2 regions of the Microbacterium hydrocarbonoxydans genome follow, and region 1 is predicted to be linked to the other one. Evidence: riboswitches for the same ligand, from Rfam matches in the RefSeq annotation. Region 1 holds a riboswitch; the other holds the start of a gene.
What was found. A riboswitch is a leader RNA that binds a small molecule or an ion and turns the genes downstream of it on or off. The one in region 1 is predicted to bind thiamine pyrophosphate.

Region 1 (7,814 bases):
GTCTTCGTCGCCGACATCGAGCTGCCGAAGGGATTCGTGCAGGGACTCATCGGCGTCGACTACACCGACGAGGAGATCGTCGGCGCGCTCACGACGATCGGCGGAGAGGTCACGGCGACGGATGCCGGCTGGACCGTCATCCCGCCGACCTGGCGCCCGGACATCACCGACAAGTGGTCGCTCGCCGAAGAGGTCGCCCGCATCCACGGTCTCGACCGCATCCCCTCCGTGCTGCCTACCCCGCCGTCCGGACGCGGTCTCACCGCTCACCAGCAGGGCCGCCGTCGCGTGGCCGACGCGCTGGCTGCTGCGGGCCTCGTCGAGACCCCGTCGTTCCCCTTCACGACCGAGGCGGAGAACGATCAGCACGGATCGGCATCCGGGGCGCATCTGCCCAGCATCCGCCTGGCGAACCCGCTCGACGGCTCCGCACCGTTCCTGCGCCGCTCGCTCATCCCGGGGCTCCTGCAGATCGCGCACCGCAACATCTCGCGCGGTCTCACCGACCTCGCGCTGTTCGAGACCGGTGTTGTGTTCCTTCCCGAGCCCGGTGTCGAGTACGGCACCGATGAGGTCCCGCCGCTCGGCATCCGCCCCTCCGACGAGACGCTCGAGGCGCTGAACGCATCGATCCCGCCGCAGCACCGCCACGTCGCGGCGCTGTTCACCGGGAACGTCGTCGCACGCCAGCCGGGACGCGCCGCCGAGCCCGCCGGGCTGCCCGAAGCCCTCGATGCCGTGCGAGTGATCGCGGCGGCGGCCGGCGTCGACATCGACGTGGCGCAGGGGCAGCGTGCCGCGCTGCACCCTGGACGCACCGGCGTGCTGTCGGTCGGCGGAGTCGAGGTCGGATACGTCGGCGAAGTGCACCCGGAGGTCGCAGCGGCGGCCGATCTTCCGGGACGAGCGACCGTGCTCGAGCTCGATCTCGACGGCATCCTCACGCTCGCGAGGCCTCGGGCCGTGGCGGCATCGCTGTCGACCTACCCCGCGGCGACGCAGGACGTGTCGCTCGTCGTCCGCGCCGACGTCCCCGCAGGCGATGTGCGCGCTGCGCTGTCCGACGGGGCGGGCGCGCTTCTCGAGTCCATCCGACTCGTCGACGACTACCGCGGCGAGGGTGTTGCCGACGGACAGAAGAGCCTGACGTTCGCGCTGCGCTTCCGCGCCGACGACCGTACGCTCACCGCCGCGGAAGCCACCGAGGCGAAGCTCGCCGGAGTCGCCGTCGCCGCCGAGCGCTTCGGAGCCGTCATCCGCGACTGACGCCGGATGCGTGAACTGCATCCCGATTCGGCATGCAGTTCACGCACGGGCGAAGGCCGATCGCCGCGCGCGGGGTGTAGGCGAACCACCGCCGTGCCGTCCTGGGCCCGGCGACGCTGCGAGGTACCGTGGCGAGGTGAGCATCCTTCCCCACAGCACGCCCGCGGCGGTGCCGGATGGTGTCCGCCCGATGGGCGAGGCTCCATTCCTCCGGCCGGGTGATCAGATCTCCTGGCACTACCGCAAACCGGGCTGGCAGCCGGGTGATGCCTCGACGATCACGCCGATGCGCGTCGTCCGGGACGACGAACGCGGGTTGATCGCCTGGCTCGCACCGGGAACGCTGCAGGAGGGGCAGGGCACGCCCGCAGGTGAACGCATTCGGACGGTACCGCTCGAGCGCCGTTGGCTCGACCCGCGCACCCGGATCGTGGAGGAGTGGTGGGGCCATGGCATCCTTCGCATCGCACCGGCGGGAGCCGCCTGGTCGGTGTGGCTGTTCTGGAGCGAAGTCGACGGCACGCGGTGGGAGTTCGCGGGGTGGTACGTGAATCTCGAGAACGCGCATCTGCGGACCGACCATGACACCTACTCGTCCGATCACATCCTCGACGTGGAGATCGAGGCGGACGGCCAGGTGCACCTGAAGGATGAGGACGAGCTGATCGCCGCGATCGAGCAGGGCCGCCTCACCAGTGAGCAGGCCGCGCAGATCGAACGTCACGCCGACGCGGCGATCGCGTCGTTCCGCGCGGGGGAATGGCCCTTCGATCCGGAATGGCAGAACTGGCGCCCCGACCCGACCTGGAAGGTGCCGGTGCTCGACGGGCTCGCGGACCTGCAGAAGGACTGAGTGCCGTCTCTGCCTTGAGCGGAAGCCCCTTCCGCTCAGCCTCGGGCGCGTGGTGGCATGAGGGCATGACGAACGTACTGATCCTCGGCGGCACGGGGTGGCTGTCCGGCCGCATCGCCAGACGACTGCTCGTGAACGGAGCGACGGTGATGTGTCTCGCCCGGGGCGGGCGGCCGTCGCCGGACGGGGCGAGCCTGGTGCTCGCAGACCGGGACGACGATGACGCGTACGACGCGGTCTCCGGTCGGGAGTGGGATCACGTGATCGACGTCTCGTCGACGGCCGCCCATGTCGAGGCTGCGGTGGCGGCGCTCGGGTCTCAAGCCGCACGGTGGACGTACGTCTCGTCGATGTCGGCGTACTCCGACGACAAGACGATCGGGGCGGACGAGACGGCTGCGCTGCACGATGCGGCCGCCCCCGGCGACGAGTACGAGTACGGGCCGCAGAAGGTCGCAGCCGAGAACGCGGTGCGCTCGCTCGACGACCGGGCGCTGATCGTGCGGCCAGGGCTGATCGCGGGGGAGGGGGATCCCAGCGATCGATTCGGATACTGGGCAGCCGCCTTCCTGCGCGCCGAGGGTGGGCCGGTCCTGCTGCCGCCCACGGAGGGGCGCGACCTGCAGATCATCGACGTCGACGACCTGGTGGAGTTCATCATCACCACGGATGCGACGGGAACGGTCAACACGATCGGGGACCGGCATCCGCTTGCCGATGTCCTGAGTGTCGTGCGCGAGCACGCCGGACACGCCGGGGAGGTCGTCTCCGCCACCGAGGAATGGCTCGGCGCGAACGGCGTGGAGTACTGGGCAGGGGAGAGGTCGCTGCCCCTGTGGCTGCCCGCGGAGATGACCGGGTTCATGTCGCGATCGAACGCCCGCTACCGCGCGGCCGGCGGGGAGTTGAGGCGCCTCGAGGACACGATCGCCACGGTGATCCGCGATGAGCAGGAGCGCGGCGTCGACCGGGATCGTCGGGCCGGCCTCACTCGCACCGACGAGCTCGCACTGCTGCGGCTCCTCGCCTGACGAGCGGCCGCGCTCCCGCCCCGTCCCTCCTCGTCCCTCCTCGTCCCGATCCGTCCCTCTCCGTCCCGTCCCTGGCGTGGTCGATAACGCATCCGAAACGGGGCTGAGGGATGCGAAAGTGACCACCGCTGTCTGCGCATGCCAGGCGGGGTCGATAACGCATCCGAAACGGGGCTGAGGGATGCGAAAGTGACCACCGCTGCCCGCATAGACCGGGGAGCGAGGGCCGAGAGGGGGCGCATCGCTAGACTGCCAGCAGTGACACGGGGTGCCGCATCGGCGGCTGAGAACAGACCCGTCGAACCTGATCTAGTTCGTACTAGCGAAGGGATGTCGCCCATGAGCGATCGTCTGCGTCCAGAATCCGATCCGACCCTCGCGGCCTCAGCCGCGGAGCTCCTCTCCGCGCTGCGTGGCGCCCCGCCGCTCACGCACTGCATCACGAACAGCGTCGTCACCGGCTTCACGGCGAACGTTCTGCTGGCCCTCGGCGCCGCGCCCGCGATGGTCGACATCGTCGACGAGGCGGGACTCTTCGCCGGCGTCGCATCCGGGATGCTGATGAACCTCGGGACGCCTACCCCCGAACAGCGCGCGGCGAGCAGAGAGGCGGTCGCCGGAGCCACGGCATCCGGCACGCCCTGGGTGCTCGACCCGGTGGCGATCGGCGTGCTCCCGGTCCGGACCGCACTCGCGCAGGAACTCGCCGCCGCCCGCCCGACGGCGATCCGGGGAAACGCCTCCGAGATCCTCGCCCTGGCCGGCCAGAGTGCGGGCGGACGCGGGGTGGATGCGACCGATGCGACGGATGCGGCCGCCGATGCCGCGATCGCGCTCGCCGCCCGCCATGGTGCGGTCGTCGCGGTGTCGGGACCCGTCGACCTGATCACCGATGGACGCCGTGTCATCCGCCTCGCGAACGGCGATGAACTGCTGACCCGCGTCACCGGTGGCGGGTGCGCCCTGGGAGCTGTGATGGCCGCGTTCCTCGGTGCAGCACGGGTGGGCGGCGTCGACCCGCTCACCGCGGTGGCCGCAGCGACCCTCGTCTACACGGTCGCCGCCGAGCACGCGGCGGCTCAGGCATCCGGTCCGGGCAGCTTCGCCGTCGCATTCCTCGATGCGCTCGCCGCGATCCAGCCGCACGACCTCGCGCCCGCAGCGCGAGTCGAGGAGCGCGCGCTGTGATCGCCGACCTCTCTCTGTACCTCGTCACCGATCCCGACCTGTGCGGCGCGCGCGGCGTCGTCGAGACCGTTCGGCAGGCCGTGGACGGGGGAGTGCGCATCGTGCAGCTGCGAGACAAGGCGGCCACGGATGCCGACACGACCGCACTGCTCATCGAGCTCTCGCGCGTGATCGACGGGCGCGCGCTGCTCGTGGTGAACGATCGGCTCGATGCCGCGCTCGCCGCACGGGAGCAGGGAGCACGCGTCGATGGTGTCCATCTCGGCCAGGGAGACGCATCGGTGCTCCGCGCCAGGGAGGTGCTCGGTCCCGACGCGATCATCGGACTGACGGCGAACACCCCCGAGCACCTGCAGGGGGTGCTCGCCCTCCCGGAGGGGACCGTCGACTACCTCGGGGTCGGGGTCATCCGCCCCACGGCCACCAAGCCGGATCATCCTCCGGCACTCGGCATCGATGGATTCGAGGCGCTCGCCGCTGCCAGCCCGGTCCCCTGCGCGGCCATCGGCGGCGTGCGCATCGACGACACCGAGGCGCTTCGTGCCGCAGGGGCCGCGGGGCTCGCGGTCGTCTCCGCACTCTGCGCGGCCGATGATCCTGCAGCCACCGCACAGGAGTTCGTCCATCGATGGCGGGGAGCCGGCGCGCCGCGGGTGCTGAGCATCGCCGGCAGCGACCCGTCAGGAGGCGCAGGCATCCAAGCCGACCTCAAGTCGATCGCCGCGAACGGCGGATACGGCATGGCGGTGCTCACCGCCCTCACGGCGCAGAACACGTGTGGCGTGCGTGCGGTCCACGTCCCGCCGCCCGAGTTCCTGCGCGCTCAACTCGACGCGATCTCCGACGACATCGTCGTCGATGCGGTGAAGATCGGGATGCTCGCGGATGCCGACGTCATCCGCACCGTCGCCGACTGGCTCGACGAGGTCCGGCCGCCGATCGTCGTGCTCGATCCCGTCATGGTCGCCACCAGCGGCGACCGTCTGCTCGATCCGGATGCCGAATCCGCGCTGCTCGGGCTGCTCGGTCACGCCGATATCGTCACCCCGAATCTCGCAGAGCTCGCGGTCCTCACGGGGCAGGACGTCGATGACTGGGAGGCCGCGCTCGCCGCAGCCGATGTCCTGTCCGAGCGCTTCGGGGTCGCGGTGCTGGTGAAGGGCGGGCACCTCGACGGAGATGAGGTCCCCGACGCTCTGGTCGACTCGGCCGGCGGGCTGCGCCACGGGTATCCGGGTGCCCGGATCGCGACAGCGCACACGCACGGCACGGGATGCTCGCTCTCCTCCGCGCTCGCGACTCAGCTGGCCCGAGGGCTCACCCCCGTCGAGGCGGTGGCGGCCGCCCGTGCGTGGCTGCGGGAGTCTCTCCGAGCGGGCGGGGCGCTCCAGGTCGGACAAGGGAGGGGGCCCGTCAGCCATCTCGCCGGACTCTGGCGACGAGGTGGCCTGGACACGGCCGCGGCCGCTGAGGAGATCCGAGAGGACTGGTGGGAGCGCATCGCCTCCGTGCGAGCGGACATCGACGAGCTGCCGTTCATCACGGCGCTCGCGGACGGCACGCTCGCGCGCGACTTGTTCCTCTTCTACCTCGGCCAGGATGCGCTCTACCTCAGGGACTACGCCAGGGTGCTCGCAGAGGCCGCGCGACTGGCCCCCACCTCGCACGAGCAGGCCTTCTGGGCGCACTCGGCGCACGGGGCGATCGTCGGCGAGCTCGAACTCCACGCGTCCTGGCTCGCACCCGCGGGCGGTGGAGACGCCCGCACCTTCGCCGCGACGCCCGCCCCGGCCACCGTCGCCTACCTCGATCATCTGCGATCCGTGGCCTTCGGCGGCGACTACGACGAGTTGATCGCCGCACTGCTGCCGTGCTTCTGGCTGTACACCGACCTCGGCGGGCGCCTGCATGCGGGGGAGTTGGACGCGTTCGCGCGCGACCCGCGGCATCCGTACGCGTCGTGGCTCGAGACGTATGCCGACCCCGCCTTCGCCGCGGCCACGGAGGAGGCGATCGACCACGTCATGGCCGCAGCACACCGGACGGACGCCGCGGGGCGACAGCGGATGCTGCGCGCCTTCACCGTATCGAGCGAGCACGAGCGGGCGTTCTTCGCGGCCGCGGAATCGCCCGCACCCACCACATGACGCGCCGGATTTGCGCATGCCGCGACGAGCGCGCTATCGTCGCGGCATGCCTTCGGCCGCCACTGCCCCTCTGACGCTCGCTCCGAGCGTCATCGCCGTGCGCCGACGCCGCAGCGACCGCCGACTCTAGGCGACCCTGCGCTTCTGCCTGCTCACGCACGGCTGTCGAGTGCCGGCGTCGCCGCCCCGGTCCCGACACAGCACCCCGCGTTCGACGAGGGGTCCGACCGTTAAGGTAGAAGCATGACGTACTCCGTCGCCGTCTCCGGCGCATCCGGCTACGCGGGCGGCGAGATCCTGCGCCTTCTCGCCTCGCATCCCGACATCGAGATCCGCACCGTCACCGCCCACTCGAACGCCGGGCAGCCGCTCGTGCAGCATCGGCCGCACCTGCGCTCGCTCGCCCATCTGACTCTGCAGGACACCACGCCCGAGACGCTCGCGGGGCACGACATCGTCTTCCTCGCCCTGCCGCACGGGCAGTCGGGGCAGTACACCGATGCCCTCGGCGACACCCCGCTCGTGATCGACGCGGGAGCAGACCACCGCCTCACCTCAGCGGACTCATGGGACGCCTTCTACGGCGGAGACTTCCACGAGCCGTGGGCGTACGGCGTCCCGGAGCTGCTGGTCGGCGGTGCCAAGCAGCGCGAGACGCTCCGCAGCGCGACGCGGATCGCCGCCCCGGGCTGCAACGCGTCGACGGTGAGCCTGAGTCTCGCCCCCGGAGTCGCCGCGGGCGTGATCGATCCGGGAGACATCGTCTCGGTCCTCGCCGTCGGGCCGTCCGGCGCCGGCAAGAGCCTCAAGACCAACCTGCTCGCCAGCGAGATCCTCGGCAGCGCCAACCCGTATGCGGTCGGCGGCACGCATCGGCACATCCCCGAGATCCGCCAGGCCCTCGCCGCCGCATCGGGCACCGCGGGCGACAGCATCCGCATCTCCTTCACCCCGGTCCTCGTCCCGATGTCACGCGGCATCCTCGCCACGTCGACGGCTCCCATCGTCGGCGATGTCAGCGACGCTGAGATCCGGGACGCCTGGGAACATGCGTACGGCGACGAGACCTTCGTGCAGCTTCTCCCCGTCGGGCAGTTCCCTCGGACGGCCGACGTACTGGGCGCCAACACGGCGCTCATCGGTCTCGCCATCGATCGGTCGGCGAACCGCGTCACCGTCGTGACGGCGGTCGACAACCTCGTCAAGGGCACCGCAGGCGCTGCCATCCAGTCCATGAACCTCGCGCTGGGACTGCCAGAGTCCCGCGCCCTCTCAGTGAACGGAGTCGCGCCGTGAGCGTCACCGCACCCGCAGGATTCGAAGCCGCCG
Region 2 (7,814 bases), 800 kb from region 1:
CGCACTGCGGGAGGCGCTCGCCTACCGCGCCGATCCCACCGGTCCGTCGGAGATCGTGCTGCTGTTCGACGAGACGCCCGAGCCGTCGGCGCTTCCCGCGTCCCGGGAGTGGATCGACGAGGCCTTCTCGGCCGACTCGGTCGCCGAGATCGTGGCGCGCCTCCGGGCGCATGGGGCGGCGGACGCCGACGCGACCGCCGATCTGCTCGAAGGCCTGGCGCCGACGGCGCTCGCGGTGACGCTGGATGCCGTGCGCGAGGCGCGGGCTCTGCCCGGCCTCCGTGCCGCCCTCGAGGGCGAGTACCGGCGGGTGATGTGGTTCGTGACGCAGCATCCCGACCTCGTCGAGGGGATCAGGGCGCAGCTGATCGACAAGGACCGCAATCCGCGGTGGGACCCTGCGACGATCGACGACCTCCCCGCCGATGCCGGCGCCGGGGCCAGGGAGTACGTGCCGGAGCATCCGCTCTTCTGACGCGCATCCGCTCGTCGCGTCACGCCGCCGGGCCTCGTCGCGAGTTCTTTGCCACGGTACACAAACCGCTGGCCCGCGCCCGAAAAGGTTCGCTGTGAGCGAAGGTCCACCCGCAGGGGGATACGAATGTCGTCGGTTCATGGCACTCTTGCATGTGCGCGATCGTCGGCCTGCGTCCGCCCGCCGAGAGACCTGCCACTTCATCCTTCCTAGAAAGTCCGCCTGTGCTGGGAAAAATCCTCGTCCGCTATCTCGCCCGCTATAAGTGGTTGCTCGTGGCCGTGCTGGTGTTCCAGTTCGCCAGCGCGATCGCGACCCTCTACTTGCCGCGCCTGAACGAAGACATCATCAACAAGGGCGTCGCACAGTCCGACACCGACTACATCTGGCGCACCGGCCTGCTCATGCTCGCCGTGTCCCTCGGCCAGATCATCGCCTCGGTCATCGCCACCTACTTCGCCGCGCGTGCCTCCATGGGGGCCGGCCGTGACATCCGCGCCGACGTGTTCGGCAAGGTGAGCGGCTTCTCCGAGCGCGAGGTCTCGCAGTTCGGCGCCGGCTCGCTGATCACGCGCAACACCAACGACGTGCAGCAGGTGCAGATGCTCGCGATGATGGGCGCCACGATGCTCGTCACCGCCCCGCTGCTCGCGATCGGCGGCATCATCTTCGCCGTCCAGACCAATATCGGCCTGAGCTGGCTGATCGCCGTCTCGGTGCCGCTGCTGCTGATCGTCGCCGGGCTCGTCGTGAGCCGCATGGTGCCGCTGTTCCGCAGCTACCAGGGCAAGCTCGACACCGTCAACAGGGTCATGCGCGAGCAGCTCACCGGAGTGCGCGTCGTTCGCGCCTTCGTGCGCGAGCGCATCGAAGAAGAGCGCTTCCGCGGCGCCAACACCGACATCATGGTGGTCGGCCGCAAGGTCGGCTCGCTCTTCGTGCTCCTCTTCCCGCTGTTCATGCTGATCCTCAACGTCACGATCGTGGCCGTGGTCTGGTTCGGTGGCATCGAGGTCAACAGCGGCACGGTCCAGGTCGGCACGATCTTCGCCTTCATGCAGTACATCGGTCAGATCATGGGCGGTGTCATCATGGCGAGCTTCATGGCGATCATGATCCCGCGTGCCGCGGTCTCCGCTGAGCGCATCGGCGAGGTCCTCGACGCGGAGTCCAGCATGGAGCGCCCGGAGAACGGCGTGACCGACTTCCCGACCCCGGGCTCCGTCGCCTTCGATGGCGTCGAGTTCACCTACCCCGGCGCCGATTCACCGGTGCTCACGGGCATCAGCTTCGCCGCCGAGCCGGGCGAGACGGTCGCGATCGTCGGGTCGACCGGTGCAGGCAAGACGACGCTCGTCTCGCTGATCCCGCGGCTCTTCGACGCCTCGGGCGGTGCGGTCTTCGTCGGCGGCACAGACGTCCGCGCGGCGGACGTCGAAGCCCTGTGGGCGACGATCGGTCTCGTGCCCCAGCGCCCCTTCCTGTTCACCGGCACCGTTGCGTCGAACCTGAGGTACGGCCGCGAGGACGCGACGGACGAAGAGCTCTGGCACGCGCTCGAGATCGCGCAGGGCCGAGACTTCGTCGAGGAGATGCCCGAGGGCCTGGAGTCCCGCATCACCCAGGGCGGCACCAACGTCTCGGGCGGTCAGCGCCAGCGTCTCGCCATCGCACGCGCGATCGTGCGGCAGCCGCAGATCCTCGTGTTCGACGACTCGTTCTCAGCGCTCGACCTCACCACGGATGCCCGCCTGAGGCAGGCGCTGTGGCGGGAGTTGCCGCACGTGACCAAGATCGTCGTCGCGCAGCGCGTCTCGTCCATCACGGATGCTGATCGCATCGTCGTCCTCGAAGGAGGCACCATGGTCGGTGTCGGCACGCACGAGGAGCTCCTCGAGACGAGCACGACCTATCGAGAGATCGTCGAATCGCAGCTGGGGGTGGACGCATGAGCGAGCAGGACACGCGCAAAGCACGCCGCGAGCGGGCAGCAGGACAGAACGCCGCCGGCACCACGACCGTCGAGCCCGAGATGACCGACGAGGAGAAGTACGAGGCAGAGCTCGCCGAGAAGGCTCGGCAGAACGGCGGCGGCTGGGACAGCGTCGCACCGGGCAAGGCCGACAACTTCGGCAAGAGCTTCAGCCGCATGATCGGACTGCTCAAGCCGTCGGCTGTGTGGTTCATCCTCGTGTCGATCGCCGGAGCCGTCGGCGTCGTGCTCACCGTCGCGGCACCGAAGGTGCTCGGCGAGGCCACGAACCTCATCTACAAGGGCTTCATCTCGGTGCAGCTCGGACAGCCGAACGGGGACTTCCCCGGGTTCCCCGACGGCACGTCGAAGGACGACGTGGTGTCGGCCCTCCGCCAGGGCGGCCAGGACGACTTCGCCAACCAGGTCTCGGCTCTCGGGAACTTCCGGGTCGGCGACGGCGTCGACTTCGAGGCGCTGCGGTGGGTCATCATCGCGGTGCTGGCCATCTACGTCACAGCCGCGTTCCTGAGCTGGATCCAGGGCTACGTCATCAACGTCATCATGGTTCGCACCATGTGGCGGCTGCGCGAGCAGGTCGAGGCGAAGATCAACCGACTGCCGCTGTCGTACTTCGACAAGGTGCAGCGCGGTGACCTCATCTCCCGCGTCACCAACGACATCGACAACATCACGCAGACGATGCAGCAGTCGCTGTCGGGCGCCATCACGGCCGTCCTGACGGTCGTCGGCGTGCTCGTGCTGATGTTCTCGATCTCCTGGCAGCTGGCCCTCGTCGCGCTCGTGGCTCTTCCGCTCATGGGTGTGATCTTCGGCGTCATCGGCCCGCGGTCGCAGAAGGCCTTCGGCACGCAGTGGCGCAAGGTCGGTCGTCTGAACGCCCGCGTCGAGGAGGCCTTCTCCGGTCACGCACTGGTCAAGGTCTTCGGCCGCGAGCAGGACGCCCTCGACAAGTTCAAGGACGAGAACGAAGAGCTGTTCCAGGCGAGCTTCAAGGCGCAGTTCCTCTCCGGGATCATCATGCCGGCGATGACCTTCGTCGGAAGCCTCACCTACGTCGGCATCGCCGTGCTCGGCGGTCTGATGGTGGCCAGCGGGCAGCTGCGGCTCGGTGACGTCCAGGCGTTCATCCAGTACTCGCAGCAGTTCACTCAGCCTCTGTCGGAGCTCGGCGGAATGGCCGCGGTCGTGCAGTCCGGCACGGCGTCGGCCGAGCGGGTCTTCGAGCTCCTCGACACCGAGGAGCAGGAGGCAGACGCCCCCGACGCTCCGAAGCTGGTCGACGGCCAGGGCGTCGTCGAGTTCGAGAACGTCGCGTTCTCCTACAACCCCGAGCGTCCGCTCATCACCGACCTGTCCTTCCGCGTGGAGCCGGGCCAGACCGTCGCCATCGTGGGACCGACGGGTGCGGGCAAGACGACCCTCGTCAACCTCATCATGCGGTTCTACGAGCTGAACGGCGGGCGCATCCTGCTCGACGGTCAGGACATCTCGCAGATCACCCGCGACGAGCTCCGCTCCCGCACGGGCATGGTGCTGCAGGATCCCTGGCTGTTCGCCGGCAGCATCCGCGAGAACATCCGATACGGCCGCTCCACAGCGACCGATGAGGAGATCCTCGAAGCCGCGAAGGCGACCTACGTCGATCGCTTCGTGCACGCGCTCCCCGAGGGATACGACACGGTGCTCGACGAGGACGCGTCGAACGTCTCGGCAGGCGAGCGTCAGCTGATCACGATCGCGCGCGCGTTCGTCGCCCAGCCATCGATCCTGATCCTCGACGAGGCGACCTCGGCCGTGGATACCCGCACGGAGGTCCTGCTGCAGCACGCCATGGCAGCGCTGCGTCAGGGGCGCACCTCCTTCGTCATCGCGCACCGTCTGTCGACGATCCGCGATGCCGACCTCATCCTCGTGATGGAGCACGGCGACATCGTCGAGAAGGGCACGCACGACGAGCTCATCGCCGCACAGGGCGCCTACTGGCGGCTGTACCAGTCGCAGTTCGAGCAGGCGGCGACCGACCTCGACGCGGAAGACGCGCTCACGGGATCCACGCCTGTGGTCGTCAGCGGCGACGCGGACGACGAGGCAGCGGCAGCGCAGGTCGGCGCATCCGTGGGGCCGCAGGTCCCGACGGCCGAGGCCGCCGCCGCGCAGTCGGTCGTCGAACGACCGGATGCCGGCGGCCCGCAGGCCTGATCGGCGTCGCCGCTGAAACCGTCACAGGAATCGCCGCGGCGACGCAACGGAAGTCGGACGCCCCATCCCGGTCGACCCGGGGTGGGGCGTTCTGCACTGCGGTCAAACCGCACCGGCACCGGCACCAGCACCGGCATCAACACCGGAATCAACACCGGCACCAGCACCGGCTGGGCAGGTCACTCCTCGGGTTCGATGACCCCGAACAGCTCGAGCGGGTGCGTGAGGCGCCACCACGGGCTCGGGGCTTCGACGTCGTCCGCGAGCGACAGCGACGTGGTGATCGTGTTGAGCGGCCCGACGCTCGTGAGTGTGCCGACCTCGTCGCCCTCCTCGCGGCTATCTCCCAGACGGAAGGTCGCCGACGACTCGGCGAACGCGCCGTTCCACAGCACGACGTCGGCATCGGCATCCGTCACCACCTCGGTGGTGGTTCCCCAGAGCGTCGTGACCGTGCCGACCACTGTGCCCTTCGCGACCGCCGGCGCCTGTTCGGCGAGCGCCGTCTCAACCTGGGTGAACAGCGAGCGCGTCTGCGCGAGGCGCTGGTCGTCGTCCGCCTGACCGAGAACAGCCGCATAGACCCGCACGGTCGTGTCGTCGACCGTGATGTCCTTGGCGGTCAGGAGGTTCCAGCTGTCCCCGAGGGTGCCGGTCTTCACCCCGACGACGCCGGCATCCGCGAGCATCCCGTTCGTGTTGCGCACCGTTCCCGCACCGGGCAGATCCACCGACGGGGTGCTGACGATCCCTGCGAAGACGGGATTCTCCATGGCCACCTCGGCAAGCGCCACGAGCGCTTCGGGGGTGGCCTTGTTTCGGTCGTCGAAACCGGAGGGGGTCGCTATCGTGATGCCGTCGAGTCCGCGGTCGCTCAACCACTCGGCGGCGGCGTCGGCGAAGGCGGACTGCGATCCCCAGATCTCCTCCGCGAGGCGGTCGATGTAGTTGTTGGCCGAACCCAGGAGCGTCCCCTGCAGGAGCTGGTACTCGGTGAGCGATCCGTCGACCGGCACGTCGAGGGCCGACTGATCGGAGCGTCGGTAGTCCCAGTACTCCACGGAATCGGACCACGTGAACGAGAAGCTCGGCCCCTGCTCGCCCACAGCCAGAGGCATTCGGTCGAGCACCATCATGCTCGAGACGACCTTGGTCACGCTCGCGATCACGGCTGGATCGAGCGACGAGGAGCTCGTGCCGATTCCGCCGACGCCCACGGCCGCGCTCCCCTGGGACGGCCAGGTCATGACGGCTGCCGGCGACGCGGTCGGCTCGAACTCGACGGACTGCACCGTCGGTGCCACCTCGTGCAGAGGCCACAGCATCGTCGTTCCCGCATAGGTCGCGAGGAACCCGACGAGCATTCCGAGCGGGACCAGAACTCCGGGGCGCGCGATCGCGGGTCGCAGATGCGCATCCTTCAGCAGCTCTCCGCCGCCGGTCGACGCCTCCGCAGTCTCGTCGAGTGGAAGGAGAGTGGTCTGCTGCGCGACTGCGATCGGGTCGACCCAGGTCAGCGGGGTGCCGCCGCTCGATTCCTCCGCCCACTGCGGTTCGGGCGAATCTGCGGCATCCGTGTCATCGGCAGGCTTGATGGCATCACTGCTCTCCGCGACATCCGTCTGCTCAGGGACGTCCGCGGCATCCCTGGGGAGCGGGGCCTCGGAGTCTGCGGCCTCGACGGAGTGGGGAGCGGTCACCTCCTCACGGTACCGAATCCCGTCGGAGATCAGCGGCGCTGCACCGGGATCGCGCGGGAGTGTCGCCACTGGGTAAGATCGGAAGACAACCACGGGAGTCCGGCGAGCCGGGCTGAGAGGGAGCGAATCGCGCTTCGACCGTCGAACCTGATCTGGGTCATGCCAGCGCAGGGAGGAGCTACTGATGAGTGCATCCACGTCCGGATCCACCACGGGATCGGCACCCACCGCAGTCACGTCCGGAGGGCTCGGTCGACCGGAGCTCTGGCGCTGGCGGGTCGTCGACATCGTCGTCGCGAGCGTCATCGCCGTCGCCTGCGCGTTGATCTTCCTGCTCTGGAACGTCGGCTACGAGGTACCGAGCAGCATCCTGAAGCCGCTCCTGCCCGGCGTGCAGGGCCTGCTGGCCGGCCCCTGGCTCATCGCCGGCGTGCTGGGCGCGATCATCATCCGCAAGCCGGGTGCCGCGCTCTACACCGAGCTCGTCGCCGCCACCATCTCCGCCCTGGTGGGCAACGAGTGGGGACCCCTCACGATCGTGTCCGGACTCGTGCAAGGCCTCGGCGCCGAGCTGATCTTCCTGCTCTTCCTCTACGGCGTCTGGCGGCTGCCCGTCGTGATGCTCGCCGGCGCCGGCGCCGGGCTCGCGTGCGGCATCAATGACCGCATCCTCTGGTACGCGGGCGCTGACACTCTCTTCACCACTGTCTACATCGCCTCCACCACGATCTCCGGCGCGGTCATCGCGGGCCTCGGAGCCTGGCTGATCGCTCGCGGACTCGCGGCCACGGGCGCACTCGGTCGGTTCGCCGCCGGCCGCGAGGTCGCTGCACGGGTGTGACCGAGGCCACGGACGCGCACAAGAACGCGGCCGCCACCCTCGAAGCCCGCAGTTGGGGGTGGCGGTACGCGACGAGGCGCCGCTGGGCGATGCGCGGCGTCGGCCTCCGCATCGAGCCCGGAGAGCGGGTGCTCCTGCTCGGGGCATCGGGGTCCGGCAAGTCGACGCTCCTGCAGGGGCTCGGCGGTGTGCTGGGTGGTGCCGACGAGGGCGAGACCCAGGGGGAGCTGCTTGTCGACGGGCAGTCTCCGACCGCCGCTCGAGGTCGGGTCGGGATGGTGCTGCAGGACCCGGACACCCAGACGATCCTCGCTCGGATCGGCGATGACGTGGCGTTCGGATGCGAGAACCTCGGCGTTCCCCGTGACGAGATCTGGACCCGCGTGCGCGCCGCGCTGGCGGCCGTCGACCTGGACGTCGATCTCGATCGCTCGACCGCCGCGCTCTCCGGCGGGCAGAAGCAGCGTCTCGCGCTGGCCGGTGTGCTGGCGATGCGCCCCGGCGCGATCCTGCTCGACGAGCCGACCGCCAACCTCGACCCCGGCGGCGTGGAGGACGTGCGGGATGCCGTCGCCGCCGCCCTGGATGCCACCGGCGCGACTC

Region 2: linked by a shared signal. The riboswitch ahead of BLW44_RS03315 (ECF transporter S component) and the one ahead of thiM (hydroxyethylthiazole kinase) in region 1 are both predicted to bind thiamine pyrophosphate.

Annotation. Positions count from the first base shown of each region.
Region 1 is NZ_FNSQ01000005.1:1,427,770-1,435,583, forward strand. Features, by position in the region: gene pheT (phenylalanine--tRNA ligase subunit beta) at 1-1,266, shown strand, start outside; gene BLW44_RS07245 (ribonuclease FAU-1 family protein) at 1,403-2,119, shown strand; gene BLW44_RS07250 (NAD-dependent epimerase/dehydratase family protein) at 2,185-3,150, shown strand; TPP riboswitch at 3,405-3,498, shown strand; gene thiM (hydroxyethylthiazole kinase) at 3,490-4,338, shown strand; gene BLW44_RS07260 (bifunctional hydroxymethylpyrimidine kinase/phosphomethylpyrimidine kinase) at 4,335-6,485, shown strand; gene argC (N-acetyl-gamma-glutamyl-phosphate reductase) at 6,729-7,781, shown strand; gene argJ (bifunctional glutamate N-acetyltransferase/amino-acid acetyltransferase ArgJ) at 7,778-7,814, shown strand, end outside.
Region 2 is NZ_FNSQ01000005.1:623,226-631,039, forward strand. Features, by position in the region: gene BLW44_RS03295 (enoyl-CoA hydratase/isomerase family protein) at 1-475, shown strand, start outside; gene BLW44_RS03300 (ABC transporter ATP-binding protein) at 700-2,427, shown strand; gene BLW44_RS03305 (ABC transporter ATP-binding protein) at 2,424-4,670, shown strand; gene BLW44_RS03310 (D-alanyl-D-alanine carboxypeptidase family protein) at 4,850-6,370, opposite strand; TPP riboswitch at 6,452-6,561, shown strand; gene BLW44_RS03315 (ECF transporter S component) at 6,555-7,211, shown strand; gene BLW44_RS03320 (ABC transporter ATP-binding protein) at 7,301-7,814, shown strand, end outside.